Regions from separate parts of the Carboxydothermus ferrireducens DSM 11255 genome, predicted to be linked through region 1. Evidence: riboswitches for the same ligand, from Rfam matches in the RefSeq annotation. Region 1 holds a riboswitch; the other holds the start of a gene.
The links. A riboswitch is a leader RNA that binds a small molecule or an ion and turns the genes downstream of it on or off. The one in region 1 is predicted to bind S-adenosylmethionine.
Positions count from the first base shown of each region.

Region 1 (8,042 bases):
AGATTTGAAGAAGCAAATAGAAACCTTCTTGCTTTAAACGAGGAATTATTGGCTCAGCAGGAAGAGCTGTCGGCAATGAATGAAGAACTTATGGCTCGAGAAGAAGAAGTGAGACAGAACTTAATTGAAATACAAAGGCAGCAGGATGAATTGAAAAAAAGTGAAGAACGTTACAGATTGGTAGTTGAAGGAGCAAGCGACGGGCTATGGGACTGGGATTTGGAAACGGATACTGCCTACATCTCCGAAAGGTGGAGAGATCTTATTGGTTTTGATAAAGAAGTAATAAATAACTACTGTGAAACATGGATTAAATTTATCCATCCCAGAGATGTGAAAGCAGTAATTAATAATTTACGTAATCATTTAGAGAAAAAGACGCCATTTTACTTATGCGAATATAGAATCAAAACAAAGGACGGAAAATATATATGGATTTTAAGCAGAGGAAAGGCTTTATGGAATGAAGAGGGCAAAGCCATAAGAATGGCAGGATCGCACACGGATATTACTCAAAGAAAACAAATGGAAAGCAAATTAGAATACATGGCATTCCATGACCCTCTGACTAACCTACCGCGTCGGGATGTTTTTCTGGAGAGGCTCAAAGTTGCCATGGCAGATGCCAGAAGGAATGGGAAGAAACTTGCAGTGTTTTTTGTTGATCTTGATAATTTCAAAATTATCAACGACTCTTTGGGTCATCATACGGGAGACAGGCTATTGAAGAAGATTGCCAAGGAATTAACAAAGTGTGTGCGAGAAACAGATACAATATCCAGGGTTGGCGGTGATGAATTTATCATTTTACTGCCTGATGTAAATAGTATTGAGGATACGGATAAGGTTGCAAAAAGAATATTGGAATTATTTGACCAACCAATAAAACTCAATAATTATGAATTGCCTGTTACTATTAGTATTGGTATTGCCATCTATCCCGATCATGGAAAAAGTGAAAGAGCTATACTGAAGAATGCGGATATAGCTATGTACACGGCTAAAAGAAAAGGAAAAAATGGTTTCCAATATTTTGACATAGCAATGAAGAGCGAGGTAGAATTTGCTAATACAGTTAAAAGAGATTTAAGGTTGGCTTTGGAAAAAAATCAGTTCATTTTATATTATCAGCCCCTTATTGACCTAAAGACAGGTAAAATAGCGAGTATGGAGGCACTTTTGAGGTGGCAACATCCTAAAAAAGGAATGATTAGCCCTTTTCACTTTATTCCTATTGCTGAAGAGACCCGACAGATAATATCTATAGGTGAGTGGGTGTTAAGGACAGCTTGTAGACAAATGAAAGAATGGCTCGGTATGGGGTATTCGGGTTTCAGCGTTTCGGTAAATGTTTCTGTGCATCAGTTGGAGCAGCCTAATTTCGCGAAGGTTGTGTGTGATATCCTAAAAGAAATTGAACTTGAACCGAGATACCTGGAACTGGAGATTACTGAAACCGTCCTTATAGAAGCAGTGGAAACGGTGGTTGAAAACCTTTATCACTTGAAAAAAGCTGGGGTTAAAATAATAATAGATGATTTTGGCACTGAAAACAGTTCTTTTAGATATATGCAAAAATTTACGGTTGATGGTTTAAAAATTGACAGGTCGTTTGTGAATGGTATTAAGATAGATGTAAATAAGGCTATAATAGATGCGATTATTTTATTGGGACACAGGCTGAAACTACCTGTAACTGCTGAAGGGGTAGAAACCAGAGAGCAGCTTGAGTGTCTAATAGAGAGCGGGTGCGATAAAGTTCAAGGTTTTTATTTTAGCAAACCATTGCCTCCAGACGAGGTTATTCATCTGGTTCAAAAAGGGGACCAATATTTCTTGATTTCTCATAACGCACAAAAGTAGTGCCAGGATGAGGTCCGAGGTAAAACTACTTAATTTTATTGAAAGGAGTATTAGTTTTGACCATTAAGGTTAACTTTTTTAACTTTTTTAACTTAATAAAAAATATGTTTTCAGCTTTTGATGCTAACGAATTAGGCCTTAACAAACATCATTGGAAAGTTGCCTATGTTTCCTACTTAGTTGGTGATAAATTGGGACTTACAGAGTTTGAAAAAAACGACCTTATATATTTAGGAATGATTCATGATATTGGAGTTTTGCCTTGGGGCAAGGACGAGCAGCTTATTAACTTTTTTGAGGAAGAGGAGTTTGAACATTGCCTGCGGGGTTATAACTTTCTTAAAAACACGTATTTTGATCAATATGCTCCCGTTATTTTAAGCCATCACGATCATTTTCAAGGGAAAAATAAAACCGGGCTTGCTGGTAAGGAAATTCCGCTGTTTAGCCGGATAATTTATCTTGCTGACCGGGTAGCGTTTTTCTTTCAGGATAATATGCATCCCTTACTGGTGAAAGAGAAGGTAGTGGAAAAAATAGTTTCTGGTAAGAATATTCTTTTTGATCCAGAGATAGTAGATGTGTTTTTAGTGGTTGCAGAAACTGAGGATTTCTGGCTTACTTTAGGGGATGGGGATATTTTAAATCAATGCTTAAATATACATCCAGGCCAGCACAGGTGGCTGGAGCTTGATGAAGTGATAAGTATTGCGCAACTTTTTGCTAAAATCATTGACCATAAATCTCACTTCACATTTTACCATTCACAGCTTATAGCTGAAGTGGCAAAGTTTGCCGGAGAGATTTTTGGCTTTGACCTTGAAGTACGAAAAGCTTTAGAAGTAGCTGGACTTTTACATGATTTGGGAAAACTTACGGTGCCCGAAGAAATACTGGAAAAACCTGCGGCCCTTAGTCGGGAAGAGTTTAGCGTAATAAAACAGCATACTTTTTATACCTACTATTGGTTGATAGACGTTTTTCCTGAGGAGATTGTCCGCACCGCTGCTTTTCATCACGAGAAGCTTGATGGTAGTGGTTATCCTTTTAAGAAAAAAGGCGAAGAAATTTCTCTACAAGAACGGCTTTTAGGTGTAGTTGACATGTTTGTAGCTCTAACTGAAGACCGCCCCTACCGGAAGGGGTTAAAATACCGGGAGGTTAAAGAGATTTTATTTAACGAAGTTCGGGCCAACAGAATTGACCGAGAGTGTGTTAAAATACTTTTGGATAGTTATCCGGAGATTATTACTCGAATGCAAAGGGTTCTGGAAACTGAGGCAGGATAACTGACCTTTACAAAAAGGTCACAATATCGAGAGCTATTCTCTGGCCTATATACAAAAAATTTGAGCTAAGTAATTGACAAATAGTTTTATCCTTTATAGAATTAATTTCAAGTAAATAGCGAATAACGAAACACTCTTATCGAGAGCGGCGGAGGGACTGGCCCTATGAAGCCCGGCAACCGGCCTTTTTGGCAAAGGTGCCAAATCCTGCAGGAGGATAATCCTGAGAGATAAGAGGAGGAAACCAAAGCCTCTTCTTGTCGGAAGAGGTTTTTTTATTTAAACACCAAAATCAGGGGGGTTCTTTTTTTAGGCGTTTAGACGCAAAAATCAGAGCCGTCCCTAAAGTAGGCGGAAAGAAAGGAGAGATTGTAGTGAAATTTGCGACAAAAGCGCTTCACGCCGGACAAAAACCGGACAGGGAAACCAGAGCTCGGGCGGTTCCCATCTATCAAACTACCTCTTACGTATTTGAAAGCACCGAGCATGCTGCAGCATTATTTAATTTGGAAGGTGGCGGTTACATTTATACCCGCATTGACAACCCGACCACCGAAGTTTTGGAAAACCGCATTGCTGCTTTGGAAGGAGGTATTGGAGCTTTAGCGGTTGCTTCCGGTCAGGCGGCAATCACCTTTGCCCTTTTGAATCTTGCTTCTGCCGGGGATGAAATTGTTGCTTCTTCCAATCTTTATGGCGGAACTTATACCCTGTTGGCCAATACTTTTAAATCCTTTGGCATAAATGTCAGGTTTACCGAAAATGTTGAAGTGGAATCCTTTGAAAAATTAATCACCCCTAAAACCCGGGCCCTTTATGTGGAAACCATCGGCAATCCCGGACTTACCATTCCTGACTTTGAAGCTCTATCCAAACTTGCCCAGAGCTATAAAATACCGCTGGTGGTGGACAATACCTTTGCTACCCCTTACCTCTTTCGGCCTCTTGAACATGGGGCTAACATAGTTATTCACTCCCTTACCAAATTTATTGGCGGTCACGGGGTGGCGATAGGCGGAATCATTGTCGATGGCGGAAATTTTGACTGGAAAGCAGGGGGTTTTACCCAGTTTACCACTCCTGATCCCGCCTATCACGGCATGATTTATACCGAAAAGTTTGGGGCCGCGGCGTACATTGCCAGGGCCCGCACCCAGTTTTTGCGGGATATTGGCGCATCCCTTTCTCCTTTTAATGCGTTTTTGATACTACTTGGAGTAGAAACTTTGGAGCTCAGAATGAAGAAACATTCGGAAAATGCCCTTAAAATTGCTGAGTACTTAAAAGGGCACCCGAAAGTTACCTTTGTCAATTATCCGGGCCTTAGCGACCACCCTCACTATAACCGGGCTCAGAAATACTTTAAAAACGGATTTGGGGCCATGCTTACTTTTGGAGTAAAAGGTGGACGCGAAGCCGGGAAAAAAGTAATAGAAGGGGTAAAAATTTTCTCCCATCTCGCCAATGTGGGGGATGCTAAATCATTAATCATCCATCCAGCTTCTACCACCCACAGCCAGTTAAACAGTGAAGAACTTTTAAAGGCCGGAGTAACAGAAGATTTAATTCGTTTGTCCATTGGCATTGAAGACGTGGATGATTTAATCCAGGATTTAGATAATGCTTTAGCACAGGTGTAGGAGGAAAAATGAACGGTTCGGTTGGTATTGTGGAAACCAAGAAGGTTACTTTTCCGGAAATAACTTTAGAATGCGGCGAAAAAATTGCTCCGGTAACGGTAGCCTATGAGACTTACGGCGAACTGAACGAGCGGGGAGATAACGCGATTTTGATTTTACATGCCCTAACAGGAGATGCCCATGTAGCGGGAAAACACCGGCCGGAAGACAAAGTGGCCGGCTGGTGGGACCCCATGGTGGGACCGGGAAGGCCTTTTGACACCAATAAATACTTTATTGTTTGCTCCAACGTTTTAGGGGGATGCTACGGGACTACCGGGCCTTCTTCAATTAACCCCGCTACCGGGAAGCCCTGGGGCATGAGTTTTCCCATTATCACCATTAGAGACATGGTTAATCTTCAGTACATGCTGGTGCGCCACCTGGGGATTACGAAAATCCTGGCGGCGGTGGGCGGCTCCATGGGGGGTATGCAGGCTTTAGAGTGGGCTTACATGTATCCCGAGATGTTAAAAAGCGTGGTGGCCATTGCTACCAGTGCCCGCCTTTCCCCCTTTGGTATAGCTTTTAATGCGGTTGGCCGGGAAGCCATCATGACCGACCCCGAATGGCGTGGTGGAAATTATTACGGGTTTGAGGGCCCAAAAAGAGGATTGGCTTTGGCCAGGATGATTGGCATCATTACCTACAAAAGCGATATTTCCTGGCAGTACCGTTTTGGGCGAACCCATACTTATGAAACGGACCAGGAGCTTTTCAGTCATACTTCCCGCTTTGAAATTGAAAATTACCTTTACTATCAAGGGGATAAATTAGTAAAGCGGTTTGATGCCAATACTTATTTGTATCTCTTAAAGGCGATGGATTTGCATGACATAAGCCGCGGAAGGGGTCGCTACCGGGAAATTTTAAAGGAACTGAAAACGCCCCTGTTAGCTATTGGCATTGACACCGATTTTCTTTACCCAACCTATCAGCAAAAGGAAATTGTAGAAGCATTGAAGGAAGCCAAAAAAGAGGCTTATTACTGGGAACTTTCCTCTCCTCACGGCCACGATGCTTTTTTAATTGAGTTTTCCAAAATGTCGCCAATCTTAAGTAACTTTTTGGAGTATGTGGCTGGCCGGAGGGCGACAATTAACTTTTAAAGAAAACTATGGTAAGATAAAAGAAAAACAGAGGAGCAGGCAATGCGGTACGAGGAAATAAATTTAGGTTACGAAAAAAATCTGGTCAGGTATTATTTAACCGGGTACGACAGAGTAGCCAGGTTTTACCATTACAACCCCTGGAATACCCGAAGCTTTTATGATAGGGCAGATTATTTAAAAGATAAGAGTAATCCGGAAGCTCTCTATAATTTATTAAGCTCTTACCTGAAAGATTTTGCACTTGACCAAAAGGTTGTGGAAAATCTCGACAAAATCAAAAAGGGAGCATTTATCGTCTTAACCGGGCAGCAGCCGGGCTTTTTAACGGGACCCTTGTATTCCATATATAAAGCAGTTCATGCAATTATTGAAGCAAAACGACTAAGCGAATTGCTAAATCACGAAGTTGTGCCCCTCTTTTGGATTGGCAGTGAAGACCACGATGTGGAGGAAGTAAATTTTCTCTACTTCCCTGGAAAAGAGGGGCCGCAGGAAATAAAAATTGAATTTACTGACCTGCGAAAAATCCCGGCTGGACTGAGGCCAACCGAACCAGAGACTGTTGAAGCCATTGAAAAGTTCGAGAGCCTATTACCCAATTTTGATTACAAAGAAGAAGTTTTTACGGAAATTAAAAAAGCTTATCATTCGGCCAATTTAGGCCAGGCCTTTGCCCGCTTAATGTTAAAGCTTTTTGGTAAATACGGCCTTTTAGTTTATGATGGCCTAAATCCGGAATTTAAAAGGGTTACCAAAGACTATCTTAAAAATGCTTTTTTAAAGAGGGACGCTATTGAAAAGGCTTTATTTAAAGTATATACCGAGCAGCAAAGTCTTGGAATTGAGCCCCAGCTTGACCCCTGTCCTAACCACTGCAACATGTTTATCTTTAAAAACGATGAAAGAATTGCTTTGGAAGTGGCCGGGGAAAAGGTGGTAAGCCGGGATGGGGAAGTAAGCTTTACCCGGGAAGAGTTTTTGGAGTTTATGGAAAGATACCCGGAAAAGTTAAGTCCGAACCTGGTGGTCAGGACTTCCATCCAGTCGCTGGTTTTTCCGGTACTGGCTTATGTGGCTGGCCCTGGAGAAATCGGTTACTACGGCATGTTAAAAGAAGTGTATGAAATAATGGGTACCCAGATGCCGGTAATCCTACCCCGATTTACGGCAACTTTAATTGAGCCGCGGGTGGAGAAAGCTTTAAAAGAATTTGCCCTTTTACCGCAGGAAATTTATCAAGATTACGACGGGGTATTTTACCGGGTATTGGAGCGATTGGACAACCTTGGAATTGATGATACCTTTAAAGCCTTAAAAGAAAGTATCAATTCGGCTTACCAGACCATGCAGGAAAAACTTGCCCCACTGGGGGCGGATTTTCAAAAACTTACCGGAGAAAACTTAGGAAGGGTTATGGCCCAGGTGAAATACCTGGAGGAGCGGGCCCAAAAGTACCACCGGGAAAAGAACAGTAAACACATTGAAAAATTGCGGTATTTAAAAACTAACTTAATACCAGAAAACGAATGGCAGGAGCGGGTGTATAATATTTTTTACTACCTTGCCAAATACGGATTTGCTTTATTAGAAAAACTTCTGGAAATTTCCTTTAATCCCGGGAAGCATTATTTGCTATACCTGGAATAAGATAAGAGGTTTTGTGCACTTGACATGAAGCTGTTTTCTCTTTAAAATATAAGATGTCTCCAATGAATGTCGGGCTGTGGCGCAGCTTGGTAGCGCACTACCTTGGGGTGGTAGGGGCCGTGGGTTCAAATCCCGCCAGCCCGACCATTGAAAGTAAAGGCTCCCGTAATGGGGAGCTTTTTTGTTTACTGCATCCTGGTAGAGAATTAAGCCCATCCGGTAAACCGGGTGGGTTTTTTGTCGTGTTCCCGGCACGGGTGCAGACTCACTGGTGAAAGTCCCGAACGGCGGAGGTAGTAGTAGCCGTTAGTGCAGAGGAAAGTGATTTTTCTTAATTGACAAAAAAATTTAAAAATTATATTGACAAAAAATAAAAAAATGTATGAGTATAGTAAGAAAAGGGAATACATTCCTGAAAATGTAATTGAGGGCGGTGATACTGCAAAGTTTTT
Region 1 covers NZ_ATYG01000013.1:66,343-74,384, reverse strand. Annotated here, with positions in the region: gene CARFE_RS0105760 (EAL domain-containing protein) at 1-1,863, shown strand, start outside; gene CARFE_RS14435 (HD-GYP domain-containing protein) at 1,920-3,152, shown strand; SAM riboswitch class I at 3,286-3,389, shown strand; gene CARFE_RS0105750 (O-acetylhomoserine aminocarboxypropyltransferase/cysteine synthase family protein) at 3,527-4,792, shown strand; gene metX (homoserine O-acetyltransferase MetX) at 4,801-5,940, shown strand; gene bshC (bacillithiol biosynthesis cysteine-adding enzyme BshC) at 5,983-7,590, shown strand; tRNA gene CARFE_RS0105735 (tRNA-Pro) at 7,661-7,737, shown strand.

Region 2 (8,042 bases), on a different contig from region 1:
ATTTTTGGATGAGCCAACTTCGGCTCTGGATCCGGTAGGCCGGATTGAAGTCCGGGAAATTATCACCGACCTTAAAAGACAAGGAGTAGCGGTATTTTTAAACAGCCATCTTTTATCTGAGGTGGAAATGGTAGCCGATAGTGTAGCGATTATTAACCGCGGGGAAATAAAAGCCCGGGGAAAACTTGCGGAACTTTTATCCGGACGCGGGATTTTAATCCGCGGGGAAATTCCCGAAGCTCTTCTTAATAAACTAAAATCCCGGTATCAAACCGGGGAAGCCCCAAATGGGTTAAAGCTTTTGGGGGTAAGCGAAGAAGAAGTACCGGCAATAATGCGGGATTTGGTCCTCGGGGGAGCTAATATTTATGAGGTTCGGCCGTTTAAGGCGGCGCTCGAGGAATTATTTATCCAGGCGGTGGAGGGCAAAAATGGGGCAGATAATTAGTTATACCTTAAGGGAAGCGGTGCGCAGAAAAACTCTTTTGGTAATTGTCATTTTAGCGGTGGTTTACCTTATTCTTTTCGGTACCGGCCTTTATTTTATCAGCGATAATTTAAAAATTTATAAAAGTCCTACTCCTGATATGGTGCTACAGCATTATATTCTCTTAAATTTTTTCTTTTCCTTTGGCTTGTTTTTCGCCTCCCTTGCAGTAAACGTGATAGCGGTATTTAGTGCGGTCGGGGCGATTTCAGGAGAATTAGAAGCGTGGCTTTTACAGCCGCTACTGGTACGTCCCGTTAAAAAGTGGGAGGTATTTTTGGGAAAATTTATTGGTTACGGTCTTTTGGGCATTATTGCGGCGATAATTTTAATATTGGCGCTGGTAGCCGAGTTTTACGTTATTACCGGTTTTATCCCACAGAATGTCTGGTTTGCAGGACTTATTTTAAGCGGAATGCCGCTTATTTTAACGGCGGTGACGTTGACCGGGTCGGTGCGGTTGTCGCCGGCGGCTAACGGTTTTTTTGCTTTTACCCTGTATATGGCTTCGCTGGTGGGAGGGATGATGGAGCAGGTGGCAAGCTTCTTTCCCGGACAAACGAAAATTTTGCAAGAAATCGGCCTTTTAACCAGTATTATCCTTCCTACCGACGCTATTTACCGCAAAGGGGTGTCGTATATTTTTTCTGGAGTTAGCAACTTTGCCGGACCTTTAACCTTATTTGGCAGTGCCAACCCCCCGAGCTTGTACTTTCTCGGATATACGCTTCTTTACCTGATGGGGGTAGTAATTCTGGGAATATATCTTTTTAATAAACGGGAGGCAGCGTAGAAAATTTAAAAAATTAAAACTTTTTCAGAGGGACTTGACAGGTGGTAGTTTCGAATTTAAAATCAAATTCAGTTTAATGCGAACTAAATAGCGGCGATGACATAGATCGCCTCTTATCAAGAGTGGCGGAGGGACTGGCCCAATGAAGCCCGGCAACCGGCCATATTTTTGGCAATGGTGCCAATTCCTGCGGATTAAATTCCGGGAGATAAGAGGAGGAGCAAAACCCTCTTCTAACCGGAAGGGGGTTATTTTTTTGCAAAAGAGGTGGTAACAGTGATTATTATTAAAAACCTGGACATTACGTATCCGGGGAAAAGAAAGGTAAAAGCGGTGGATAATGTCAGTTTAGAAATAAAAAAAGGTGAAATTTTTGGCATCATCGGCTTATCGGGCGCCGGAAAGTCATCGTTACTGCGGGCAATAAACGGGCTTGTCCGGCCTACTTCCGGTGAAGTTTGGGTGGATGGCGTGGAAATCACACGGCTATCAAGTAAAGAACTTCTAAATTTGCGGCAAAAAATCGGGATGATCTTTCAGCATTTTAACCTCTTGGATTCCCGCACCGTTTTTGGGAACGTAGCTTTTCCCCTGGAGATAGGGGGCTATCCCAGGGAACAGATAAAGAAGCGGGTTATGGAAGTCCTGGAGCTGGTGGGGCTTTTGGATAAAGCGGATAGTTATCCAAGAGAACTTTCCGGGGGCCAAAAGCAACGGGTGGGAATTGCCCGGGCGATTGCTGCAAACCCTAAGATTCTTCTCTGTGATGAACCCACATCTGCTCTGGACCCGCAAACGACGGGACAAATTCTTAAGTTACTGGCAGAAATTAACCAAAAGCTGGGGATTACCATAGTTATCATTACCCATGAAATGCGGGTGATTACCGAAATCTGCGACCGGGTGGCGGTAATGGACAACGGCCGGGTGGTAGAAGAAGGGGTAGTAACCGATGTCTTTTTAAATCCCTCGCACCCCATTACCAAAGAGTTTGTTAACACCGTAATCAGCAAGGAATTACCGGAAGAGGTTTTAGCCCATGCCCGGACCAGAAGACCTGACAGGGAAGTGCTCTTGCTGCGCTTTGCCGGCAATACCGCCAATGAGCCGGTGGTATCCAGGATAATCAAAGAAACGGGTGTGGAGTTAAGTATCCTTTACGGCAATATCGGACATTTAAAAGACGTTCCCTACGGAATTTTGGCGGTAGAGATTTTCGGGGATGAAAGCAAACGAGACAAGGTCCGGCAAATTTTGCACGAGCTTTCGGTGAAGCTGGAGGTGGTGTAGAAGTGGAATACTGGCCGGAAATCCTGAAGGCTACCTATGAAACCCTTTATATGACCGGAGTATCTCTTTTCTTTGCAGCGGTAATTGGTATTCCGGTGGGAGTTCTCTTAAATGCCGTTTCAAATGGTGGGATAATGCCCAATCCTGTAATTTACAGCATTCTGGGTTCGGTAGTAAATGTCCTGCGTTCGGCGCCTTTTGTAATTCTGATGCTGGCGGTAACTCCTTTAACCCGGCTTATTGCCGGGACCTCTATCGGTAGCAGCGCAGCGATAGTACCCTTAACAATAGGGGCGGCGCCTTTTGTTGCCCGGTTAATTGAGGCCAATCTCAGAGAAGTTGACCCTGGAGTGGTAGAAGCGGCCCGGGCCATGGGGGCAAATAACCGGCAGGTAATTTTCAAAGTACTTTTGCCGGAAGCCCGAGCCGGAATTATTTTGAGTTTAACCAATACTGCAATAGCTATAATTGGTTATTCGGCCATGGCCGGAGCCATAGGTGGTGGAGGGCTGGGCGACCTCGGAGTCCGGTATGGTTATATGCGTTTTCAAACGGATGTGATGCTCATAACCGTGGCTATTTTGGTAGCTCTGGTGGAGATTGTGCAGGCTACGGGCAATTTTTTGGCCCGTAAATATAAAACAAAATAATTAAGGAGGAGGAGTTAAAATGAAAAAAGTTTTGGTAGCCTTAGTGCTAATTTTAACCCTTGGCCTTTTTGGCTGCGGAAGCCAAAAACCTACAGAAAAAGTTTTAAAAGTTGGGGCGACCCCGGTACCCCACGCGGAAATTTTACGGCAGGTGCAGCCGATTTTAGAAAAGGAAGGCATCAAACTGGAGATTATCGAGTTTACCGACTATGTAAAGCCCAATATCGCTTTGGCGGAAAAAGAGCTGGATGCCAACTATTTTCAGCACGTACCGTATTTAGAGCAATTTAATAAAGACCGGGGGCTTAACCTTACCTGGACGGTAAAAGTCCATTTTGAGCCGATGGGGCTTTATTCCAAAAAGGTAAAGAGTATTGACGAGTTTAAACCGGGAGCCAAAATTGGTATTCCGAACGATCCTACCAACGGTGGGCGGGCTTTGGCTCTCTTGGAAAAAGCAGGGCTTATTACCTTAAAACCGGGTGTGGGGATCAAAGCAACGGTAAAGGATATAACTTCCAAGAAAGTGGAAGTGGTGGAATTAGAAGCAGCCCAGCTGCCGCGGTCCCTGGATGACCTTGATGGAGCGGTAATTAACGGCAACTATGCCCAGGAAGCTAAGCTTACTCCTAAAGATGCGTTAATTGCCGAAGATGCCAATTCGGAAGCGGCCGAGACTTTTGGCAACGTTTTGGCTGTGCGCAAAGGCGATGAAAATCGCGAAGAAATTAAAAAACTGTCGGAAGCTTTAAAGTCCGAAGAAATTAAGAAGTTTATCAATGAAAAATACAATGGTGCGGTGGTGCCTTTAAATTAATTTCGTATAAAAAATAAAAAAGCCTCCATGCTAATTAAATGGAGGTGAAAAAATGCTTATACCTTTTGATCCCTGGCGGGAAATGTTAAATTTTAAAAACCAGATGGAACGGTTTTTTGAACGGGGAGATTTTTTGGAACCCTTTAACCCTGCAAGACTCTTTAGCCCGCGGGTGGAAATTTTTGAAGAAGGGGCAGACGTAGTTGTTCGGGCGGAAATACCGGGACTAAATGCCAAAGAAGACCTTGAAGTAATTGTGGAGCCGGAAAGCCTTACCTTAAGAGGCGAGATCCGGGATGAACGGGAGAGAAAGCAAGAGCGGTTTTACCGGAGTGAACGTTATTACGGCAAATTTTCAAGAACTATCGCTCTACCGGCGGAAGTTGAACCGGATCATGCCCGGGCTTCTTACCAAAAAGGCATTTTAGAGGTGCGGATGAAAAAATCCGGCAAAAACAATCCCCGGGCCCGCCGCATAGAAATACAGTAAACGGAAGGGACGGTTCTCCAAGCATCCATTTTGCTGCTCTGAACCGTCCCCTTATTTTTAATAAGTTACCAGTAAAGTTCCTTCCCCGCTGTGGGTGGCCAGTGCTGGACTTAATTCGGAAAGGATAATTTTTTTCGGTTTTAACCGCTCCAGGAGTTTTTCTTTTAAGAAAAGCGCCTCTTCCAAAGCGCCGGCGTGAGTTATACCGACAATTTTTTGTTCAAAATCTTTCCCATGTTGTTCGGCAAGCTCAATTAGTCTTTGGATGGCTTTTTTTCGCCCCCGGACATTTTCTAAATGAGCTATTTCGCCTTCAGGCGTCCGGTGAAAGATAGGTTTTATATTTAAAAAATTAGCAACCCTTTCTTTCATCCGGGAAATCCGCCCGCCTTTGACCAGATTTTCCATGGTTTCCACGGTAAAAAAGAGCCGATGCTCTTCTTTAAATTTTTCTATCCGGTGTAAGAGTTCTTCCCGGTTTATGCCTTCTTTTAACCATTCCGCAACCTTTAAGGCTAAAATCCCAAGTCCCAGGGAACCGGTTTTTGAATCAATAACGGTGATTTTTTTGCTGACCATTTCTGCAGCCATTTTAGCAGTTTGAAAGGTTCCGGAAAGCCGGGACGAAACCCCTAAAAAAACTACCTCGCCGACGTTTTCCAATTGGTGTACGGCATTTTTAAAAGCTTCTAAAAAGTGATGGGGGGATGGTTGACTGGTTTTAGGTAATTCGACGTATTCTTTCATCCTGGCTAAAAACTCTTTAGCGGAAATTTCCAGGCGATCAAGATAGCTCTTGCCGTCGGGAAAATGAACGGAAAGAGGAATAATCTCAATTCCCTCTTCGTTTAAAATTTCTTCGGGTAAATCCAGGGTGCTATCGGTGAAAATCTTAAACTTGCGCAAATCGTAAAACCTCCAAAAAAATAAATTTAACTTAAATATACAGGAAAAATCGAAATATGTCAAAAATTATTTTATTTTGGGTTTAGGCAGGGAAATTTTTTGAAAATAAACCAACGTTAAAGCGGAGATAATAAAGGGAATCACCACCAACAGTTTTAAAGAAAAAGCAAGACTGGTATAATCAGCTACCGTACCGGTAAGCATAGCACCCATACCGCCAAGACCAAAAGCCAGCCCCATCATCATCCCGGAAACCATTCCGGCGTTTTCCGGGATTAAGTTTTGTCCCATAACGATGGTGGCCGGGAACGACATGTTTAAAAGAAAGCCGGTTATAAGCATGCCAAGATAAGAAAAAGGTGGTGGAGTGAAAAACATCATTATTAACGTAGCTCCGGACAAAAGGAAAGTAGCAAGCAGGGTAAACCTTTCTCCGTGCTTTTCACTTACAAAACCACCCGCTACCACCCCTGCTGTTCCGGCCAAAAGATAAGCCGAAAGAAGGATACTGCTCTGGTTGGCCGAAAGCCCCTGATGCAGGAAATACTGAATGGAATAGTTGCCAAGGGCAACCTGGATCCAGGCACGGCCCCAAACGATTAAGTTTAAAAGCAGAAGGCCTAAAAAGGCGCTTTTAATCGTGGCCCGAAAGGAGGGTAGAGTTTCTTTACGCTCTTCGTGGGGAAGGGGTAGCTGGTGGCTTTTTGATAAATAGAGGAATATTAGTGCTAAAAACATAGGCAGAGAAAAAAGTAAAAGCCCTTTTCGTCCCAGAGCTTCTACCGCCGGCACCAGAATTACCGGGGCTATGGAGTAGCCGATATTTCCCCAGGTAACGTAAAACGACACGGCGGTGTTTTTCTTTTCGCTGATGCTGGTTGTAAGCACAGACCCTAAGGGGTGATAAAGGGCTGAGCCTAAGGCGCCGAGGGTAAAAAGGATTAAAACGGGATAAAAATTTTGAAACAGTCCGGTGGCGGTAGTAAGTAATCCCATTAGCAAAAGGCTAAATAAGAGATAGGTGCTTTTTCCTTTTTTATCCACCAGATAACCCAGGTACGGTTGCATGACCGAACCGGCAAACGAAACAACCGCTACCAGAATTCCCTGGCGGGTAAGGCTTAAGTGTAAGTCCCGGGCTAAAAGGTACATGGTAGAAGCTAAGACGTTGGCGTAAAAATCTATCCAGAAATGGCCAAAAGCAATCGCATAACGAATTTTGTTATAATTATAATTCAAATATTCTCCCTCCCGTCCAACATTACTATTAAAACATATTTTTTAAAAAGAAAAAACCCCGAAGTGGTAAATCTTCGGGGAAGGAGGGAGGGAGGGGGATTAGTTGATATCTACTTTAAATCCCTGGGGGTTACCTTGAGCTTTTTTAAGCTTGATGTTTAAAATGCCGTTTTTATATTCAGCAGTGGCTTTGGCAGGTTCCACTTCCACCGGCAGGTAAACTACCCTTTCAAAGCTACCGGTGAATCTTTCTTTGCGATAGTATCTGTCGGTTTTGGCTTCGGTTTCATCCTGAACCTGACCTTTAATGATTAAATAATCGTTTTGGACGTAGAGTTCGATTTGGTTCTTATCTTCAATACCTGGAAGCTCTGCTTTAACTAAAAGCTCATCTCCGTTATCTAAGATGTCAACTCTTGGTAGAGAAAGGCTTCTGTTAATTGGAGTAAAGGCTTCGGCAAACCAGCGATTTAAATCAAAGATTTCTTTGAAGGGATCAAATCTCATGAGCATACCAACCACCTCCGGGTATCTTTTTATATTTTATTTTAACTTTCCTTGACCTTTCACCTATAATTATTGACCTTTCCTGACCAATATGCAAAAGTCAAAAATAGTCAAAAATAAGAGAAAAGCGCCAAAAATAAAGGTTAAAACTAAAAAATGAATTATTGCTAAAAATTTCTTTAAATTTCACTTTTGCAAAGAAAAAAGGCGGCATTGGCCGCCTTTCAAAATTATTTAAGTGGCTTGTGGGGGATTGGTTAAGATTTTACCAATTCCATAAATACCTATTACTAACAGAATTCCCTGAACAATTAAATTTTCTAAAGTGGGGTAAAAACCAAGCAAGCTTAAGCTAAAATTACCCAGCTTGGTTTCCGAAATCCAGCCTATTTCTGCCAGCTCATGAACGCCGTAACCGGCAAATTTAATGGTTAGATAATAGAGGAGGATTCCGGTAGCCAGGAAAAAGGGACGAAGGGGTATCTTTACCCCGAGCTTAACGATGGCAAAAACTAATACGACAAGACCAAGGGCACCGGAAATAAGCCCGCTCCAGAAGCCTGAGGGGCTTACCTGGTGGTAGAGAGCGGTGTAAAATAATACGGTTTCAAAACCCTCCCGAAATACCGCCAAAAATGAGACGCCGAAAAAGGACCAGTAGCTTTTCCTGATTAGAGCCTGGTTTGCGGTATTTTTAATGAACTCTTCCCACCTGTGGGTGCTTGCTTTGGAAAGAAGCCAGAAACTTACATAAAAAAGAAGAGCTGCTGCGATAATCGAGGATAAACCTTCTAATGCTGCTGGAGGTAGAGCTTTACCGGCAGCGGATAGAAGGAAAAAAGCAACGGCAATGCTACCGGCTA
Region 2 covers NZ_ATYG01000003.1:74,815-82,856, forward strand. Annotated here, with positions in the region: gene CARFE_RS0102615 (ABC transporter ATP-binding protein) at 1-448, shown strand, start outside; gene CARFE_RS0102620 (ABC transporter permease subunit) at 432-1,280, shown strand; SAM riboswitch class I at 1,391-1,495, shown strand; gene CARFE_RS0102630 (methionine ABC transporter ATP-binding protein) at 1,557-2,570, shown strand; gene CARFE_RS0102635 (methionine ABC transporter permease) at 2,573-3,220, shown strand; gene CARFE_RS0102640 (MetQ/NlpA family ABC transporter substrate-binding protein) at 3,240-4,037, shown strand; gene CARFE_RS0102645 (Hsp20/alpha crystallin family protein) at 4,090-4,527, shown strand; gene CARFE_RS0102650 (DegV family protein) at 4,585-5,433, opposite strand; gene CARFE_RS0102655 (MFS transporter) at 5,500-6,672, opposite strand; gene CARFE_RS14040 (Hsp20/alpha crystallin family protein) at 6,772-7,185, opposite strand; gene CARFE_RS14045 (FTR1 family iron permease) at 7,414-8,042, opposite strand, start outside.
Region 2: linked by a shared signal. The riboswitch ahead of CARFE_RS0102630 (methionine ABC transporter ATP-binding protein) and the one ahead of CARFE_RS0105750 (O-acetylhomoserine aminocarboxypropyltransferase/cysteine synthase family protein) in region 1 are both predicted to bind S-adenosylmethionine.